2 regions of the Anaerobacillus alkaliphilus genome follow, and region 2 is predicted to be linked to the other one. Evidence: riboswitches for the same ligand, from Rfam matches in the RefSeq annotation. Region 2 holds a riboswitch; the other holds the start of a gene.
What was found. A riboswitch is a leader RNA that binds a small molecule or an ion and turns the genes downstream of it on or off. The one in region 2 is predicted to bind glycine.
Positions count from the first base shown of each region.

Region 1: linked by a shared signal. The riboswitch ahead of DS745_RS01720 (ACT domain-containing protein) and the one ahead of gcvT (glycine cleavage system aminomethyltransferase GcvT) in region 2 are both predicted to bind glycine.

Region 1 is NZ_QOUX01000001.1:330,555-340,478, reverse strand. Features, by position in the region: gene folE2 (GTP cyclohydrolase FolE2) at 1-806, shown strand, start outside; gene DS745_RS01750 (NAD(P)H-dependent flavin oxidoreductase) at 839-1,777, opposite strand; gene DS745_RS01745 (DUF4349 domain-containing protein) at 2,922-3,725, opposite strand; gene DS745_RS01740 (GNAT family N-acetyltransferase) at 3,885-4,553, opposite strand; gene DS745_RS01735 (carbon-nitrogen hydrolase family protein) at 4,567-5,460, opposite strand; gene DS745_RS01730 (5'-3' exonuclease) at 5,623-6,531, opposite strand; gene DS745_RS01725 (MFS transporter) at 6,701-7,930, shown strand; glycine riboswitch at 8,085-8,161, shown strand; gene DS745_RS01720 (ACT domain-containing protein) at 8,252-8,527, shown strand; gene DS745_RS01715 (PFL family protein) at 8,545-9,906, shown strand.
Region 2 is NZ_QOUX01000045.1:107,032-116,955, forward strand. Features, by position in the region: gene comGD (competence type IV pilus minor pilin ComGD) at 1-371, shown strand, start outside; gene DS745_RS14700 (type II secretion system protein) at 358-693, shown strand; gene DS745_RS14705 (competence type IV pilus minor pilin ComGF) at 690-1,124, shown strand; gene comGG (competence type IV pilus minor pilin ComGG) at 1,117-1,497, shown strand; gene DS745_RS14715 (shikimate kinase) at 1,499-2,002, shown strand; gene DS745_RS14720 (YqzE family protein) at 2,056-2,244, shown strand; gene DS745_RS14725 (YqhG family protein) at 2,289-3,080, opposite strand; gene DS745_RS14730 (DEAD/DEAH box helicase) at 3,058-4,746, opposite strand; glycine riboswitch at 4,905-5,040, shown strand; gene gcvT (glycine cleavage system aminomethyltransferase GcvT) at 5,306-6,403, shown strand; gene gcvPA (aminomethyl-transferring glycine dehydrogenase subunit GcvPA) at 6,421-7,767, shown strand; gene gcvPB (aminomethyl-transferring glycine dehydrogenase subunit GcvPB) at 7,767-9,221, shown strand; gene DS745_RS14750 (rhodanese-like domain-containing protein) at 9,263-9,634, opposite strand; gene DS745_RS14755 (lipoate--protein ligase family protein) at 9,838-9,924, shown strand, end outside.

The DNA of each region.
Region 1 (9,924 bases), on a different contig from region 2:
TGCCAGACTTACAGAATACACCAAATGATTTTCTATTCGCGATAAATTCAGTTGGGATCTGCAACGTAAAGCACCCAGTAATTGTTCACTCAGAACTTGAGCCAAAAGTACAAACAACAATTGCTACCTTTGCCTTAACAACAAGTCTTAACCAAATGTCAAAAGGTATTAACATGAGTCGCTTAACAGAGCTCCTTCAACAGTATCATGAAGAAGGTTTCGTTTTATCGTTTGATCACTTGCAACGCTTTACGAAGGAACTGGCGGAGAAAATGGAACAAACATCTGCAACATTAGAAGTTACTTTCCCATGGTTTTTTGAGCGTAAAAGCCCTGCATTAGATAAAGTTGGTTTGATGCACGCAGACGCAAAAATGAAAGTTACCTACAATAGTGATGTCGATCAATATACGTACGAAACGGGATTAACAGGCGCAGTTACAACACTATGTCCATGTTCAAAAGAAATTAGTGAGTATAGTGCCCATAATCAACGAGGCTATGTTCGGATTGAGACTGTTCTCTATTCGGATAGTGTATGCGATAAAGATTGGAAAAAAGCTTTACTTGATGCAGCTGAAACAAATGCAAGTGCTAAGCTGCACCCAATCTTAAAGCGTCCAGATGAAAAGTTAGTAACCGAAAATGCCTATGAAAACCCAAGGTTTGTAGAGGATATGGTACGCCTTGTTGCTGCTGATCTTTATGAAAATCCATTGGTGAAAGCATTTACTGTAGAATGTCGTAATGAAGAATCCATCCATGTTCATGATGCAATTGCCACAATTACTTACGAAAAAGAATAAAAAACGAGTAGAGGGTATCCTCTACTCGTTTTTTAGCTTGTTTTTAACTTGAAAGATGTTCTGCAACTTTCCATTAAGTTATCAATAATTGTTTGTACTGGTAGAATTTCTTTAATTTCACTCACTCTTGCTCCTGCAAATACAATTCCATTTTCCACATTGCCTTTTACGGCTTGAACGAGTGAATCAAGCGTACAAAATTGATAATTGCATTGTTTTAAGCAAGAATGACATTTTTCAATTTTTATTTTTTCAAGATTGTTTACTCTTTCAACAAAACTATTTTTGATCGCTCTCCCTTGAAGGCCAACCGTCGTTTTTACCAAAACTGTTTCTCCTTCTTGGCAATCAAGATATTTTTGCTTATAGGAGTCTGGCGCATCGCACTCGACACTTGCAACAAATCGAGTTCCCATTTGCACACCTGACGCACCCATTTGAATGGCCTTAGCGATATCCTCACCTGTCATAATCCCACCTGCCGCGATCACTGGAATGTCAACGGCCGCAACAACTTCTGGTAAAATCTCAAATAGCGGACGATCTGTACCTAAGTGCCCACCAGCTTCAAAACCTTCTACAACAACAGCAGCAGCTCCAAGCTTTTGCGATATTTTAGCAAGCTTGCCCGAAGAAACAATCGAAATAACTGGAACTCCGTACTCTCTTCCCCATTGATACATATCACGAGAAATACCGGCTCCAGAAATAATAAAATCTACCTTTTCTTCCATTGCTGCTTTAATCGTGTTGGCAAAGTCTGTCATTGCAAACAAGACGTTTACACCAATATAGCCAACGCCTTTTGTAAGTTCGCGCGCTCTTCTGATTTGTGCTCGCATCTCTTCAATTGGAATACCTGTTCCTGAAATAATACCAATTCCCCCTGCATTAGCAACAGCAGAAGCTAAACCACTTAAAGAAATAGCTACTCCCATTCCTCCCTGCATGATTGGTACCTTCGGTGTCATATGAGCAATTTTCAACTGTGGAATGTTCAATTAAGCTCCCCCTCAAAACAATTTGTCATTTACAACATGGGATATTTTTCCTCTTTATTGTTACCTAGTAACATTTTCTCTATTCCCGTTGTCATGAGAGTATCGTATCAACAATGTGAACTTTTAGACAAGTTACATTTGTCACCTGGTATTGGTAATTGGTCATACTATTTTGTTTTGTTCACTTAATTTTTAAAAATAGATTTTTTCTATACTTTTTCGGGAACTTAGGGATGAAGGCGTTTCTACCTGTGTTTTATTTTTCATTTATTAGGAGAGTTATGTAACTAAGGGGAGGCTTGCTCACCGTTTTTTACAGTTATTAGGAAAATTGTGTAACTTAGATCTTTCTTGCTTACCCTATTTTACAGGTACTAGGAGAATTGTGTAACTAAGGTCAGTCTTGCTTACCCTATTTTACAAGTATTAGGAGAATTTTGTAACTAAGAACTTTCTTGCTCACCGTATTTTACAGTTACTAGGAGAATTGTGTAACTAAGATCTTTCTTGCTTACCCTATTTTACAGATGTTAGGAGAATTTTGTAACTTAGATCCTGCTTGCTTACCATATTTTACAGATGTTAGGAGAATTGTGTAACTAAGATCTTTCTTGCTTACCGTATTTTACAGTTACTAGGAAAATTGCGTAACTAAGGTCAGTCTTGCTTACCCTTTTTTACAATTACTAGGAGAATTGTGTAACTAAGATCAGTCTTGCTTACCCTTTTTTACAGTTACTAGGAGAATTGTGTAACTAAGATCAGTCTCGCTGCCCCTTTTTTACAGTTACTAGGAGAATTGTGTAACTAAAATCAGTCTTGCTTACCCTTTTTTACAGTTACTAGGAGAATTGTGTAACTAAGATCAGTCTTGCTGCCCCTTTTTTACAGTTACTAGGAGAATTGTGTAACTAAGATCTTTCTTGCTTACCGTATTTTACAGTTACTAGGAGAATCGTGTAACTAAGATCAGTCTCGCCGCCCGTTTTTTACAGTTACTAGGAGAATCGTGTAACTAAGATCATTCTTGCTTCTATTCTGGGAAATATGATACCAAACAAAAAAAACAATTGCTTCTCGTTATCGAAGCAATTGCAAACTAACCTAACTACTACTAGCCCTCAAAAGGTTTATTCTTTTTCTTTCTTTTAACGTAAAATACGAAGATTACCACAACAGCCAATACTGGAACAAATATCGGACTCAATCCAACTGCTACAACTACTAGGAACGAAAAGAACGATAGTAATCCATTAATACTATCAATAAATAAGCTCTTTGCTTTCACCCAGGTATTTAAATTTTCACTCGCTTGGATTGAAGCAACATTAACTTTTCTTTCTGTTAAAGAAATTGAAACCGTTGAATAGTCAACGTTGTTCTTGAGATAATTCATTCGTCCCATTACCTGCTCAATTTCTTCTTGAACTTTCGCTAGGTCGCTTGAAATCTTTAACAAATCTTCAGTTTTCGTAGCCTTTTCCATAAAACTAATAAGTCTTTCTTCTACGACACGTTTTGAACGTAAGCGAGACTCTAAGTCGACAAACTCTTCCGTTACGTCATTCCCACTAACATGACGATCATTAACCTTTACACTTTCAGACTCGACTTCATTAATGAAACTATGAAATGATTTCTGTGGGACCTTTACAGTTAAATGACCGTTAATCCGGTCTTCGCCACTATAATAGATGGAAGACTCAACGACGTACCCACCGAGTGTAGCCACTTTTTCTTGAATGATTGCTTCAACCTTATGATAATCTTTAATTTCTAACGAAAGATTAGCATTGTAAATCACCATCCGGTCTGTCACATTAAGGCTTTTCGTATTGCTTGTTTCTTGTGACGAACCACCGTATCCTTGCTCCATTTTTGGTTCCGCGTCCATAACCGCACGATCCGAACTTTCCATAGAGGAATTCCCGGCACTACAAGCTACAAGAAACATTACTATTAAAAAATAAAGACAAAACAACCTTCGACTCATCTCGACCACCCTTTTATCCTTTTTATGTTAGACGCTTATTAACAGCAAAAAGTTTCAAAAAAAGACTTACCAAATTGGTAAGCCTTATTGTTGTTTAAACGGATTTCTCCATTCCATTAAAACCCCAAAGTTATGCGATTCTTCGTCTGCCAAGTAATTCTCAACTAGAGTGACAGGCGTTCTTCCACACATTAGTAAAAAAGAAATCACCGGATCTCGAACTTCCCCACTCAAAACTTTCTGTAGGTACTCTTCAGGCGTCATTTCAGAAGCTAGTTTGTGATACCCTGGCATTCTCCCTCCACCTAACAAGCGTTCAAGTCCTTTATGAACAACCACATCGTACATCGAATCCATTAATACTTTCCCTAATTTATGATTCCGATACGAAGGCCGAATGCAAATATCGACCACATACAACGTATTTCCGTTTGGCTCGTGATTTCGAATATAACCGTTATCCGTGATTTCCTCCCACGTATGCTTGGGGTGCTTCGGATCAAACGGTACGAGGAGCCCTGTCATAGAGCCTGCGATTTCTCCTTCTACTTCTAAACAAAGAGCACCTTCAGGAAAAAGTGTCACATGGTTCGTTAGTTGCTCTTCATTCCACCATAGCTCAGAAGGAAACGGAGGTGGAAAGCTTTCACGTTGGATTTGAATGAGCTCTTCAAAATCACTTTTTTGATAGTTTCGTACGATGACCTTTAATGGCTTCCCTTCGTGAAAGTGAAAAATTTCCTTGCGATACACCGACGAACACTCCTTATCCATTCCTAAGTAGGTTATCTTTGTTTGTTAGTTGTTCCCAATCAGGATAAAGATCACTCCTACGGTCGCGCCATGTTGTTACGGATCCCGCTTCACGAACTTCATATAGTAAGGATAAATCTAAGTCCCCTGTAATAATCATATCGTTATTAATGTCACCTTCAATGAGAATTCCTCGTTGTGGAAATGGAACATCATTAGGTGTAATAATGGCCGCTTGGCCGTAATTCATTCTCATAAAGTCAACAGTTGGTAATGAACCAACAGTACCAGTGGTTACTACATACACTTGGTTTTCAATCGTTCTTGCGTGGCAAGAATAACGAACACGGTGAAATCCGTGAGAGTCATCTGTACAAGATGGACAGAAAATCACATCAGCCCCCATAGCTTTTGCCATCCGGACAATCTCAGGAAACTCAATGTCATAACAAGTTAAAACGGCAACTCTTCCTTTATCTGTGTCAAACACTTGTAAACCATCACCGCCGTGTATATTCCACTCATCTACTTCAGTTGGTGTGATATGAAGCTTTGGTTGCCCAACAATCCTTCCATCTGGGTAAAACATGTGAGCAACATTATAAAGTTTTCCCTCTTGTTCAATTACATGGGTGCCGCCAATAATATGCATTCCATGTTGCTTTGCTAACGTACTAAAAATCTGGTGATAAGCAAGCGTAAATTGGGGTAAATCTTGAATTGTTGGAGTTTCGTCTCCTTCTCCCTTTATAGACATCAGTTGTGTCGTAATAAACTCAGGAAAAAGAACAAAGTCTGATTTAAATTCTGCTGCAGTCTTCACATAGTGAGTCACCTGGTCCTCAAACTCTTGAAAACTAGAAATTGTGTGTAAATGATATTGAACAGCTGAAACGCGCAGCTTCATATCAAAACCCCCTTTTAAACCGAATTATTCGTATTTGTCGCCCTATGAAAAAAAGACAACAAAACGATCATAACATATATCCTTTATGCTGTTCGTAAATTTGCTTAAAAAAATACAAGAAAAAAATGGGCCAACTTCCTTCTGGAAATTGACCCACTTCACTTAACACAATGGCTGTATATTGACCTTTAATCCTTCTAAGAATGATTTATCCTTAAGTAGGCGGTGAAACTCTAACTCTTCAAAAATTTCCGTTACTCTAGCCTCATCAATTGATCGAATACATTTTTGTATCTCAATCTCGACAGGTACTTCACAATGTATTTCTGCTAACTTACGTGAAAGATGAAGCATGTCCAACTCAGTTTCAATTTTTGTCCGGATACCTTTAGAAAGCTTCGGTAAATTCTCTAAAATACCTTCAATTGATCCATATTCCTTTAAAAGTTTAATCGCAGTCTTCTCGCCAATTCCCTTAACACCAGGAAAATTATCGCTTGTATCACCCATTAATCCCTTTAAATCAATAAACTGGGCAGGTGTTAATTCTTTTTCTTCAAGAAGCTTTTCCAACGTGTAAACTTCGTAGTTGGACATTCCTTTTTTCATAATAATGGAATGAGTATTTTCGTTTATTAACTGCAAACTATCGTGATCACCTGTAAGAATTTGAATTTGCATCTCTTGGCTATACTTTTTCGCTAGCGTTCCAATACAATCATCTGCTTCAAATCCCTCAATCCCAATATTAGGGATATCAAAGTATTCTACCACTCTTTTTACTAAGTCAAATTGTGGAATTAATTCATCAGGAGCCTCGCCTCGGTTAGCTTTATAAGCTGGATAAAGTTCATTTCGAAACGTCCGTGCCCCCATATCCCAACAACATAAAACATGCGTTGGTTGAAATGTACGAATTGCATCTTGCATATATTTAACAAAGCCGTATATGGCATTTGTCGGTATTCCTTTACTTGTTTTCATAATGTAGCCGCTATATGAAGTAGCATAGTAGCCTCTAAATAAAAGTGCCATGCCATCAATAATCATCAATGAGTCTTTCGTGTTCATTGTGTTCCCAACTCCTTCACTCGTTTGGTTTAGTTAAAACACGTAACTACTATCATAACAAAAAGTTGTCCAAAATCATAGTTTTCATCTAAAATTCTATCTTTTTTATTCAAAGATTTGTCATAAAATGTTAAGATATATTTAGACTATCTAAATAAGAGGGGATCTTATGGCCGCAGAACCAAAACAGCTAGTAAATGCTTTACCCGAGCAAAAAACGATGTATAACATTCTTTTAATTATTGGCTTCGTTCATTTACTAAACGATGCCATTCAATCCGTTGTCCCGGCAATGTTTCCAATCTTACAGCAATCGATGGGACTAACGTTTACTCAACTTGGCCTTATTGCTTTTGCTCTTAATTTAACTTCATCATTAATCCAGCCTGTCGTAGGCTACTATACTGACAAAAAACCCTCACCTTATGCCCTACCAATCGGCCTTTGCTTTACGTTTTTCGGAGTGCTTGGGCTAGCCTTTGCTCCGTCTTTCTGGTTAGTTGTTCTTTCCGTTATCTTTATTGGGTTAGGTTCAGCTACATTTCACCCTGAAGGTTCGCGGGTAGCCTATATGGCTGCTGGGGCAAAGCGTGGTACCGCGCAATCAATCTATCAAGTTGGTGGAAATGCAGGTCAAGCGTTAGCACCTTTAATTACAGTATTAATTATTGTGCCATTCGGCCAATTCGGTGCAATATGGTTTACATTATTAGCTGCCCTTGCAATTGGACTACTAGTCTATATTGCAAAATGGTATTCGCAACAAGTTACTATGTTGGCCAAGAAGAAGGTTTTCCAAAAGAAAAAAACGCAAAACAATCCAGAAACAAAGAGAATTGTCGTGTTTGCGATTACCTTATTAGTATTTCTCGTGTTTGCCCGTTCTTGGTTCCATGCTGGAATTTCAAATTTTTACGTGTTTTACATGATGGAGAAATTTACGATTACTGTTGACCAGGCACTTATTTACATTTTTGTCTTTTTAGCTGCAGGAGCATTTGGTACATTTGCAGGTGGACCGTTAGCAGACCGTTATGGAAAACGAAATATCTTAATGCTTTCTATGTTAGGGTCTGCTCCTTTAGCTCTGCTTTTGCCACATGTTGGGCCAATCTTTACTTACGTGCTGATGGGGACCATCGGTTTTATTATCTTATCAAGCTTCTCGGTATCTGTGGTTTACGCTCAAGAACTTGTCCCTGGAAAAATCGGCATGGTTTCAGGATTAATCGTTGGTTTAGCGTTTGGTATGGGAGCGATCGGCTCAGTTGCTTTAGGAGCAATTGCTGACTGGATTGGACTATCTAATACAATGTTATTTGTTGTCGCATTGCCATTACTAGGGCTATTAACCTTCTTCTTACCAACTGACCAGAAGTTACGAGAAATTAATGAGTAATACTTGAAAAGCTCGCCAAAAGGTGGGCTTTCTTTATAAAAATTTGAACATTCTAAGAATTGAGTTTTTTTATGTTGACTATTTCACAATTACTTTTACTATCTGTTTAATCTAATAAAAGCAAGCGATGAGTACTATGGATCAAACTATAGTAGGAGCAGCTTCTGGAGAGTTCGCATGATGCGGCGCCGAAGGATTCACTATCTCAGGCAAAAGGACAGAAGAGTAACTACTACTATATGTACGTTATTCTATTGCCTACTGAGATTGGAAACATTTCCAATCTTTTTTTATTTCATAAAAATAATCGAGGTGATAATGGTGGAGAAAAAACGTGCAGTGGTAAGTGTAATTGGGAAAGATCAAGTTGGAATTATTGCCAAAGTGACAAGTGTCTTAGCAAAAAATCAGGTGAACATCCTAGATATTAGTCAAACGATCCTCCAAGACTTTTTTACAATGATGATGTTAGTCGATGTATCTGATCTAGAGAGCCTAGAGCATCTACAAGAGCAATTTGAACCAATTAATCTAGAAATGGGCTTAAAGATTAACATACAGCTCGAAGACTTATTCAAAGCGATGCATCGAGTCTAAAAGGAGGGGTCAGACAAATGAATATTGCACTAGCAGAAATGCAAGAAACCATTCGAATGGTACAAATGGAGAGCCTTGATATACGAACAGTAACGATGGGAATTAATCTTCACGATTGCGCTGACTCAAATTTTTCAAACCTTAATCAGCGAGTCTACGATAAAATAACTACCTACGCAAAAGAGTTAAAGTCGGTAGCAGAAACGGTAGAAAAAGAATATGGAATACCAATTATCAATAAACGAATATCAATCACACCTATTGCTGAAATTTTAGGTAATGCGACCAAACAAGAAGCTATTGAACTGGCCAAAACATTAGATAAAGCAGCTAAAGTTTTAGGAGTAGACTTCATTGGTGGATACTCGGCCCTAGTACATAAAGGGATTTCTAAAGGAGATCAAACTCTCCTTGATGCACTTCCAGAAGCTTTAAGTGTAACTGACCGAGTATGTTCTTCTATATCAGTGGCAACGACTCGAACTGGCATTAATATGGATGCAGTGAGACAGCTTGGTATCATTTTAAAGGATGCAGCCGAGCGTACAAAGGAACAAAATGGTCTCGCTTGTGCAAAGCTTGTTGTCTTTTGCAACCCAGTAGAAGACAATCCATTTATGGCTGGAGCATTTCACGGGTCAGGTGAAGGGGAAGTCGTTCTTAATGTAGGTGTGAGTGGCCCTGGTGTGGTACTAAATGCACTTAGAAGATATCCTGACGCTGATCTCGGTAAGGTCTCAGAAATTATTAAGAAAACAGCCTTTAAAATAACTCGTGCTGGGGAGCTCATCGGTCGTGTTGTGGCTGAGCGTTTGAATATTCCGTTTGGAATTATGGATCTGTCGTTAGCACCAACAAATGCAATGAATGATAGTGTTGCTGAAATCCTTGAAGAAATTGGTTTAGAACGTGTCGGAACACACGGAACGATTGCCGCCCTTGCACTCATGAATGATGCAGTTAAAAAAGGTGGTGCGATGGCAAGCTCCTATGTCGGTGGTTTAAGTGGCGCATTTATCCCAGTGAGTGAAGATAACGGTATGATTAAAGGAATTGTAGATGGCGCTCTTACCCTTTCGAAACTAGAGGCTATGACATGTGTTTGTTCAGTGGGGCTTGATATGATTGCTGTCACTGGAGACGTGTCAGCTGCTACCCTTTCAGCAATGATTGCTGACGAGGCTGCTATTGGAATGATTAACAAAAAAACAACCGCTGTTCGTGTTATCCCCGTGCCCGGAAAAAAAGAAGGCGAAATGGTCGAATTTGGCGGTCTGTTAGGTCGTGCACCCGTCATGGGTGTCAATCCTTTCTCGTCTGACAAATTGATTGCACGTGGCGGACGTATTCCTGCTCCATTACAAGCCTTAATAAATTAAGAGAAGGTGAGGGGGTTC
Region 2 (9,924 bases):
CTTCAATCTCTATTATCAATATGAAATCCACTTATGATGCAGGCATTCGTAATCAGTTTTTATACCAACTGCAGCAAGATTTATATTACGCACAACAAATGGCTATCAGTAAGCAAACACTGACAACAGTGATCTTCTATAACGGCACCAAAGAGTATAGAGTTATTCAAAATGGAAGAGCAATTATTCAGAGAGACTTTCCTCATATTGATACTAGGTTTTTCCAGGGGACGTTAGCACTTAACGACATTCATTTCCTTTCTAACGGGAGTCCCCGAAAGTCAGGTAGCTTAACATTTTCCCTAGGTGATTACCGATATCGGTTGGTCTTGCTCATGGGAAGGGGAAGATTTTACATTGAACAATTCTAAAGGATTTTCGCTAATTGAGGTCATGACGTCATTAATGATCTTATCACTTACCTCCATGGCAATTCTGCCAGCACTAAACCAAGTATATGAGGAAAGAATGGCAATTCTGCAAGAAAAACAAGGGATTAACATCCTTGAAAAGATGTTAACAGAGTGGACTTATGATGGTGATTTTTTGTATGAGGAAGAAATCAATGACTTAGAAACAATGTATCGTGTATCCTACACATTTGCTGATTCGGGGCCAGATTTAAAAGTCTGTGTTACTTGGCAAGGAAGAAATCAACGATTGTACGAGAGGTGTGCATCCGCTAAGAAATGAAACATAAAAATGGTTTTACGTTAGTAGAAGTTCTGATCGCCTTTTCAATTCTAATCTTACTTACTTCATTTCTCCCACAAGCTATAAAAGTCATTCGTTTTGAGCCGAAGCTTTTACACCACATGGAAACAAGCTTATTCTTTCAACAATTAACATTAGACGTGCAGCTGTCGTCTACTATCCAAGTTGCTAATAATATCTTGTATCTTCAACAAAACAACGAAGAGGAAGTTACATACGCTTATTTCCAAAACCGAGTAAGGCGGCAAGTAAATCATAAGGGACAAGAGATAGTTTTACAAAATATATCAACTATTAAGTTTACGAAATGGAAAAACGGGATTGACGTGCTTATAACAGACATCTACAATCAGACTCATCAGAATAGAATTACTCATCGTCTTCCTTTAGAGACAATGAAAGATGGATAATAATCGAGGCTTTATCTTGCCAACTACCCTTATGATCCTATTTTTATTACTATCTTTTTTAACCTTTCAAATTAGTCAGTATATGATCGAAAAGGAGCTCATCAAAGAAGAAGCAGAACTTTTTACAGCTGAACGCTTATTACAAAAAGGAATTGTCGATGTCTCAAAGATGTTAAAATCAGATAGTCGGGATGTTTATTCGGGAATACTTTTTTATGAAGAAGGAGAAATAACGTTCGTTGTCAAAAAAGAAGTAAGTACAGTAAAATCTGTTCAAGTAGTAAGTAAAACGTATCAAAATCGATCAAAACAAACTACATTCTATTATAATATACAGAATGAGACTGTTCTGCCGTGGTTAAAGGAGAGATAAGGTGGGTAACAAAGAACACATTTTTTTAACAGGATTTATGGGGGCTGGGAAAACAACTGTTGGCCAATTACTTTCTAGGCAATTAAATATTCCGGTCATTGACACAGACAGCTATATTGAAGAAAGCTTTGATAAGAGCATTAAGGCAATTTTTCAAGAGGATGGAGAAAATATATTCCGTGATTATGAAACAAATGCACTTCAAAGTTTGTGCGGCCAAACTCAAAAAATCATCACAACTGGTGGGGGGATTGTTCTTCGACCTGAGAACCGTCAGTTAATGAAAGAGTATGGCATAGTGATTTTTCTTTATTGTGATATTGAGGAAACAACTCGTAGGTTGGCAACAGATCAAAGCAGACCATTATTTAAAGCGGATTTTGCTGCCAATAAAAAACGTTTTGAAGCAAGACTCCCATTTTACCGGGAAGCTGATTTTACGATTGAAACAACAAAGAAACCCCTTGATGAAATAGTTAATGAAATCATCACTTGTTTAGAATAACAGTCATTAACATTGGTAATAATAAGTGTAAAAACTAAGCTGGTGATTTTGTAATGAAAACAAATGACTATGTAAAATATGTAACCCAACAATTTGTTAGTTATGTAGATACACCTAGTGAGAAACGGAAGGCAATGAAAGAAGAGCGAAAAGCAAGTAAAGATCCTTTTGCTTATCGTTGGTTTGGTTTAATTCCATTTGCTCTTTCGCAACTATTTCAAACGAAGAAGAAAAATTCATAATAAACTAAAACTGACTCAACTTGTTCAAGTTGAGTCAGTTTTGGTTATTTACTACTTAGATAAAAAAGACCACCGTTGATAATGTTGATATTTATTTTAGGTTCATATTGGTCCTTTAGCGCCTCAATTTCTAAGAAATAGCTCTCAGGTTTTTCTTCCATATCTTCGTAAAAAGTTTCTAATAAACGTAAGTCTTGATCCCAACGGTATTGGGCATCTTCTGCCCATTGGTGGTCGTCCTGGGAGATAATCGAACGAATCGTGTTCTCAAGCCGTGACAGTCCACTTCTAGGCGTAATTAACGGTGATAAGGTAAAACAAAAGTCTGGAATTTTAGGAGTTAGATCTTTTGTTAGTAATAAATCATGAAATTGATCTTGGATTTCTCCGTTAATTAAATTGAGTCCTAATGAAATTACAATATCTTTTTTACGATCACATTGATATGAAATTTTTGCATTTAAACAAAGCCAAGGATGTAAAGCCGTAGAATTCATTCTTTCACCTACGGGAATTTGTTCAAAGAGACGAATGTAAGCACCCAACTGCTGTACGGACTGAAAGATTTGATGTAGCCTAGGAGAACCAAAATGAACTTGTTCGCCTTTTTTATCCTCACTACATTCTTCCGGATTTGTAATCAAGGTCATTTGCATAGGGTTAGGTGTCCCACCAGTTTTTTCTAAGTAGTGCCAGTAAAAAGGTCGATTCATTAAAAGTTTATCTAAGTCGATTGAAAGCTGCACATGAAGATAACCTCGACTATTTTCAAGAATGGGACTTTCATTCGCTGTAAAATATCTCTCTAAGAAATTATGAATGTCCTGCTGCTGCATCTTCTTGAGTCGCTCCTTCGCTTAGTTTTATAAGTTCACTGAGATGGTTCATTTTCACTTTTATTTCACCATCACTCCTAGAATTTACAAGGATATCAGAGATATGTTCCTCAATATTATTTAAATCAAGTCTAGCTAATATATCATCTAATTCTCCTATTACTCGCTCAAACAAACGTATTTTATCATAGAGTAGTGATAAAATATGTTGTTCGACTGTATTTTCAGTCGCAAAATTATAGATATGGACATCCTTTTCTTGACCCAAACGATGGATCCGGCCAATTCTTTGTTCAATCCGCATCGGATTCCATGGAAGATCGTAATTTATAATATGGTGACAAAATTGAAGATTTATCCCTTCGCCACCTGCTTCAGTCGCAATAAGCACCTGAGCACGATCTTTAAAGAGCTGTTTCATCCAATCTTTTTTTCCACGTTTAAAGCCGCCTCGAAAGGGAACAGAGCTAATCCCATGTTGATTTAGAAACCACTGTAGATATAGTTGAGTAGCACGGTACTCTGTAAAGATAATGACTTTATCGTTAATATTTTGAATTAACTCAAGTGCTTTTTCTGCCTTTGAATTGGTTTTTACTTGTTCAATCTTTTTAAAGAGAAATTGCACTTTCTCAACTAACTCTGGCGTTTGCTCCATTTTTTCAGCCATATTCTTTAATGTAAGAAACGCGGCTTCTCTGCTACTACAGACTTCCCTTTGTAAGGTTAAAAGTGAAAAATGATTTTTTATTAAAGCCTCTTCATTATTTGAAACTTGTTTTAAGGCAGTGACAGCATCATATAATTCTTGTTCTTCTTTCGATAGAGGAATTGTAATGGTATTTACTACACGTTTTGTCCATTCAATTCCAGTATCCTCGCGACGGTTTCGGACCATGACCTTATTAACGAGCTCCCTAAGTTTTTCATCATTTTTAGGGGAACGGGTATTTGAACGAAAGTCATGATCAAAGCTTGCTTCGTCACCTAAGTGTCCGGGTTTCAATAATGAAACAAGATTAAAGATTTCCTCTAGTCTATTCTGAACAGGTGTTGCCGTTAAAAGTAAGCAAAACTTTTTCTTCAGGCTTTGAATAAACTCGTAGTTTTTGGTTTTTTTGTTTTTAAGCTTATGAGCCTCATCGATAATAATTAAATCGTAATTTTGTTTTAAAACAATATCTCTGTGTGGGTTACGCTTTGCTGTATCAATAGAGGCAACAACAACATCACATTGTTCCCATACATATGTTTTTCGTTGAGCAACGGCAGGAATATAAAATTTTTGGTTTAGCTCGATTGACCATTGAGACACGAGTGAAGCAGGTACTAAAATTAAGGCTTTTTTTACTAGACCACGAATCATATACTCTTTTAAAATTAACCCGGCCTCAATCGTTTTTCCCAAGCCAACCTCATCAGCTAAAATTGCTTTTCCGTTCATTTCTTCAATCACCTTTTTGGCTACTTCTAGCTGATGCGGGAAAATGGTTAGGTTAGGAAGGTGTGTAGGTGCCACGAGCCCAGAAAATTTATTAATAGATAAATTATTTTCGGCTTCAATGGCTAGTTTATACAACTCCCAACTTGACCAAGGACCGTCATCATCCATTTTTTTTAACAATCCCTCTTGCCATGAAGAATCGAAATTCATGGTAATATTCATGGACACCAATCCTTTCTTTGAATAATTAAAATTAAATGATTGCCAATTAATCTAGGGTAGTGATAGGATAGATTATGGGTGTTTTTCATTTCACAAAGTCATATTTTTTAGTATTGACAAAAACAATGGAAAACAATCGAACAATATCATAACTGCGAATGAGAACATGGGGAGAGACTGTAATCTACTGACTTAGAATTGGTTATAGATGAAGCTTTACCTAGCTTTCCTACAGCGCCGAAGGAGCAAGCATATATATGTGAATCTCTCAGGCAAAAAGACTCATGTTTGACGCAACTCTGGAGAGTGTCTGTAATCGATTTCTGATTGATTAGACCACCCACGAGGATAATTCCTACTTACTTATGGAATAAACTTTCTGGTTTAAGGACAGAGAATACACACATATCAGTGTATTTCTCTGTCCTTTTTTGCTGTTTTATTAAAAAATTGCCTTACTATTAAGTCACTTTTTTCCCAAGAAAGAACCAGGTTTATAGGAGTAAAATACTTAAAGTAATAAAAAACTAATGCTAAATGATAAGATGGAGGTTATTTGATGAGTGCTTTAAAACGAACGCCGCTCTTTGAAGTTTACGGGGAGTATGGAGGTAAAACAATCGACTTTGGTGGCTGGGATCTTCCTGTGCAATTTAGTAGTATAAAAGAAGAGCATGAGGCTGTAAGAGAAAGAGCTGGTCTTTTTGACGTATCACATATGGGTGAGTTTACTGTTATAGGTCCTTCTGCGGAACAGTATTTACAAACTTTAGTTACAAATGATGTTTCTAAACTGAAAGTTGGCGGTGCTCAATATGCTGCGATGTGTTATGCAGATGGTGGAACTGTTGATGATCTTATTATCTATAGAAAACAAGAAACTGACTTTCTAATCGTTGTGAATGCTTCAAATATTGAAAAGGATTTCGATTGGATGGAGTCTCACTTAATTGAAGGTGTTGAGCTGAAGAATATTTCAAACGAGGTTTCTCAGTTAGCCATTCAAGGTCCATTGGCTGAACAAGTACTGCAAAAATTGACAACAACTAACTTATCAGAAATTACATTTTTTAAATTTCAAGATGAGGTAGACCTTCAAGGAGCCAAAGCATTAGTTTCAAGAACTGGGTATACTGGTGAGGATGGATTTGAGATTTATTGTAAGCCGGAAGATGCCGTATCCCTATGGAGAAAGATCTTAGAAGTAGGGAATGAGGAAGGAACGCTTCCTTGTGGTTTAGGTGCTAGAGATACACTTCGCTTTGAAGCGCGCTTACCATTATATGGCCAAGAATTAACAAAAGATATTACCCCTATTGAGGCAGGTATCGGCTTTGCAGTAAAAGTTGATAAAGAAAGTGACTTTTTTGGAAAAGAAACATTAAAGCAACAAAAAGAAAAAGGGCTAGAAAGAAAGATTGTTGGTTTGGAAATGATTGATAAAGGGATTCCGAGAACCGGATACGAAGTTTTTGTTGGCGATACACAAGTAGGCTTCGTTACGAGCGGTACTCAGTCACCGACATTAAAGAAAAATGTAGGTTTAGCTCTTGTTAACATAGATTTTGCTCCACTAAATACAATTGTTGAAGTTCAAGTAAGAAAAAAACGTTTAAAAGCTCAAGTTGTTAAAACTCCATTTTATAAACGAGGATAATTTAAGGGGGAAGTACATTGAAATTTCGTTATTTGCCAGTAACTGAGCAAGATAAAAAAGAAATGTTAGAAACAATTGGGGTCCAATCTGTAGAAGAGTTATTCGCAGATATTCCTGAAAAAGTTCGCTTTAAAGGTGAGATGAACTTAAAAGAAGCACTTTCTGAACCAGATACAGTAAGAGAGTTAGGTAGAATGGCTAACAGGAATGCAAATACAAAGCAATACACGTCATTTTTAGGGGCAGGGGTTTACGAACATTACATTCCTTCTGTAGTTGACCACGTGATTTCAAGGTCAGAATTTTATACAGCATACACTCCTTATCAACCTGAAATCTCTCAAGGTGAGCTTCAAGCAATCTTTGAATTCCAAACAATGATTAGCGAACTTACAGGAATGGATTTGGCAAACTCTTCAATGTATGACGGACATACGTCGCTTGCTGAAGCGGCGATGATGAGTGCTGGTCAAACTAAGAACAAAACGATCTTAGTTTCGAAGGCAGTTCATCCTGAAGCAAGAGATGTATTGAAAACGAACGCTAAAGGTCAAAACTTAAAGGTAGTTGAAATTGAAGTTGAAAATGGTGTAACAAGCCTACTAGACCTTCAAGAAAAATATGACGCAGATACAGCATGCGTTGTTGTTCAATATCCAAACTTCTTTGGTAATATTGAAAACTTAGCAGAAATTGAAAAAATAGCTCATTCCCAAAAAGGTCTTTTGGTTGTATCAAGTAATCCATTAGCATTAGGTGCTCTTGTTCCTCCAGGAAAATTCGGTGCTGATATTGTTGTAGGAGATGCACAACCATTTGGAATTCCTCAACAATTCGGTGGCCCCCACTGTGGTTATTTTGCTACTACGACAAAGCTAATGCGTAAAGTACCGGGAAGATTAGTAGGACAAACTACTGATGACAAAGGTCAGCGCGGATTCGTGTTAACATTACAAGCACGTGAACAACATATTCGTCGTGATAAAGCCACTTCAAATATTTGTTCGAACCAAGCTCTAAATGCACTAGCAGCCTCAGTTGCGATGAGTGCACTAGGAAAAGCTGGTGTGAAAGAAATAGCTATTCAAAACATTCAAAAAGCAAATTATGCAAAAAAAGCATTTTTAGAACAAGGATTTACAGTGTTAGATGCTAATAACGCTACTTTTAATGAGTTTGTTGTAAAATTCTCTAAACCTGTAAAAGAAGTAAATGAAATATTATTTAATCAAGGGATTATTGGTGGCTATGACTTAGGAAGAGACTATGCTGACCTTGGAAATCATATGCTACTTACAGTTACTGAACTTAGAACAAAGGCAGAAATTGATCGTCTTCTTGAGGCATTGGAGGGAGTAAAATAATGAAAAATCAACCTTTAATTTTTGAACAAAGTAAACATGGAAGAATTAGCTATGCCCTGCCTGCATTAGATGTACCTGAAATGGAATTATCTGATGTACTACCTAAAGAATTTATTCGTGAAGAAGAAGCAGAACTGCCTGAGGTATCAGAACTTCAGTTAATGCGTCACTATACGGCTCTATCAAAACGTAACCACGGGGTAGATTCTGGATTTTATCCACTAGGTTCTTGTACGATGAAATATAACCCGAAAATAAATGAGGATGTAGCAAGATTTGAAGGTTTTGCTCATATCCATCCATTACAAGAAGAAAGCACAGTCCAGGGTGCTCTAGAGTTACTGTATGATCTACAAGTGTCTTTAGCTGAGATTACAGGTATGGATGAAGTAACGTTACAGCCAGCAGCAGGTGCTCATGGTGAGTGGACGGGATTAATGTTAATTCGTGCGTTCCATGAGAAAAATGGTGATTTCCACCGTACAAAAGTAATCGTACCAGACTCAGCTCACGGTACAAATCCGGCTTCAGCAACTGTTGCAGGTTTCGAAACCATTACAGTACGTTCAAATGAAAAAGGTCTTGTTGACTTAGAACATTTACGTGAAGTAGTCGGTGAGGATACAGCGGCATTGATGTTAACAAATCCAAATACACTTGGATTATTTGAAGAAAACATTGTAGAGATGGCTGAAATTATTCATAACGCTGGCGGAAAGCTTTATTATGATGGTGCTAATTCAAATGCGATCTTGGGAATTGCTCGTCCAGGAGATATGGGCTTTGACGTAGTTCATTTAAACCTTCACAAAACGTTTACTGGCCCACATGGTGGTGGTGGTCCTGGTTCAGGTCCAGTTGGGGTTAAGAAAGACTTAATCCCATTCTTACCGAAGCCAGTAATTGCCAAAGATGGCGATCGCTATTTCTTAGATTATAACCGTCCAGAAACGATTGGCCGTGTGAAGCCTTATTACGGTAACTTCGGAATTAATGTTCGTGCGTACACTTACATTCGTACAATGGGACCTGATGGATTACGTAAGGTTTCAGAGGACGCAGTATTAAACGCTAACTATATGTTCAGACGACTAGAGCCTTTCTTTGATGCTCCATATACACAGCATTGTAAGCACGAATTTGTTCTTTCGGGAAGACGTCAAAAGAAACTAGGGGTAAGAACATTAGACATGGCTAAACGTCTCTTAGACTTTGGATACCATCCGCCAACGATTTACTTCCCATTAAACGTTGAGGAATGTATTATGATTGAACCAACAGAAACTGAAACAAAAGAAACTCTTGATGAGTTCATTGAAGTGATGATCCAAATTGCAAAAGAAGCAGAAGAAAATCCTGAGATTGTTCAAGAAGCGCCTCACCATACAGTAATCGGCCGTCTTGATGAGACAACTGCTGCAAGAAAGCCTATCTTAAGGTATCAAAAGCAGTAATAAATAGAAAGAAGTGTTCCAATGTCGGAACACTTCTTTTACTATTTCTTAATCTTGCCTGTCCATTTTCGAAAGCCGCCTTTTAAGTGACTTAAGTCTTCACATTTGTGTTTCTTTTTTAGAAATTCAGCAGCACGGATGCTTCTTGCACCTGACTGACAGTATAGGTATACTGGCTTGTCCGGTCGGATTTCTCCCGCTCGTTGACGTAATTGGGACATCGGAATGTTTCTTGATCCCAGAATATGACCTGTTTCATATTCTCTTTGCTCCCTTACGTCAATAAGTTGTGCTTTTCGATAACCCTGAATGAACTCATCTTGATTAAGATCTTTCAGGTACTTTGGTTTAATAAACCTTTTGACAATTAAAAAAACTAGTACAGCTGTCATAATACCTAAAACCCAATTCATGACTTCTCCAACTCCTTTTTCTAACTCTGTTAGCCTTATGTATAAAAAGGCTTTTGAACTAGGCAAACGTATTTCAATATATTATTAAATATAAATTATAACATTTAATTATTCAAGTTGTATTCGTAATTCACGATGATTGACAGGGGCAATTACGGTAAGATAGATTTAGTATAGGAAGTAAAAGTAGAAAGAGGTTTACAATGAAAGAAATTTGGCATTTTATTAATTCAGGTAAATGTTCCCCAGCCTTTAATATGGCATTGGATGAAGCTCTATTAGAATGGCAT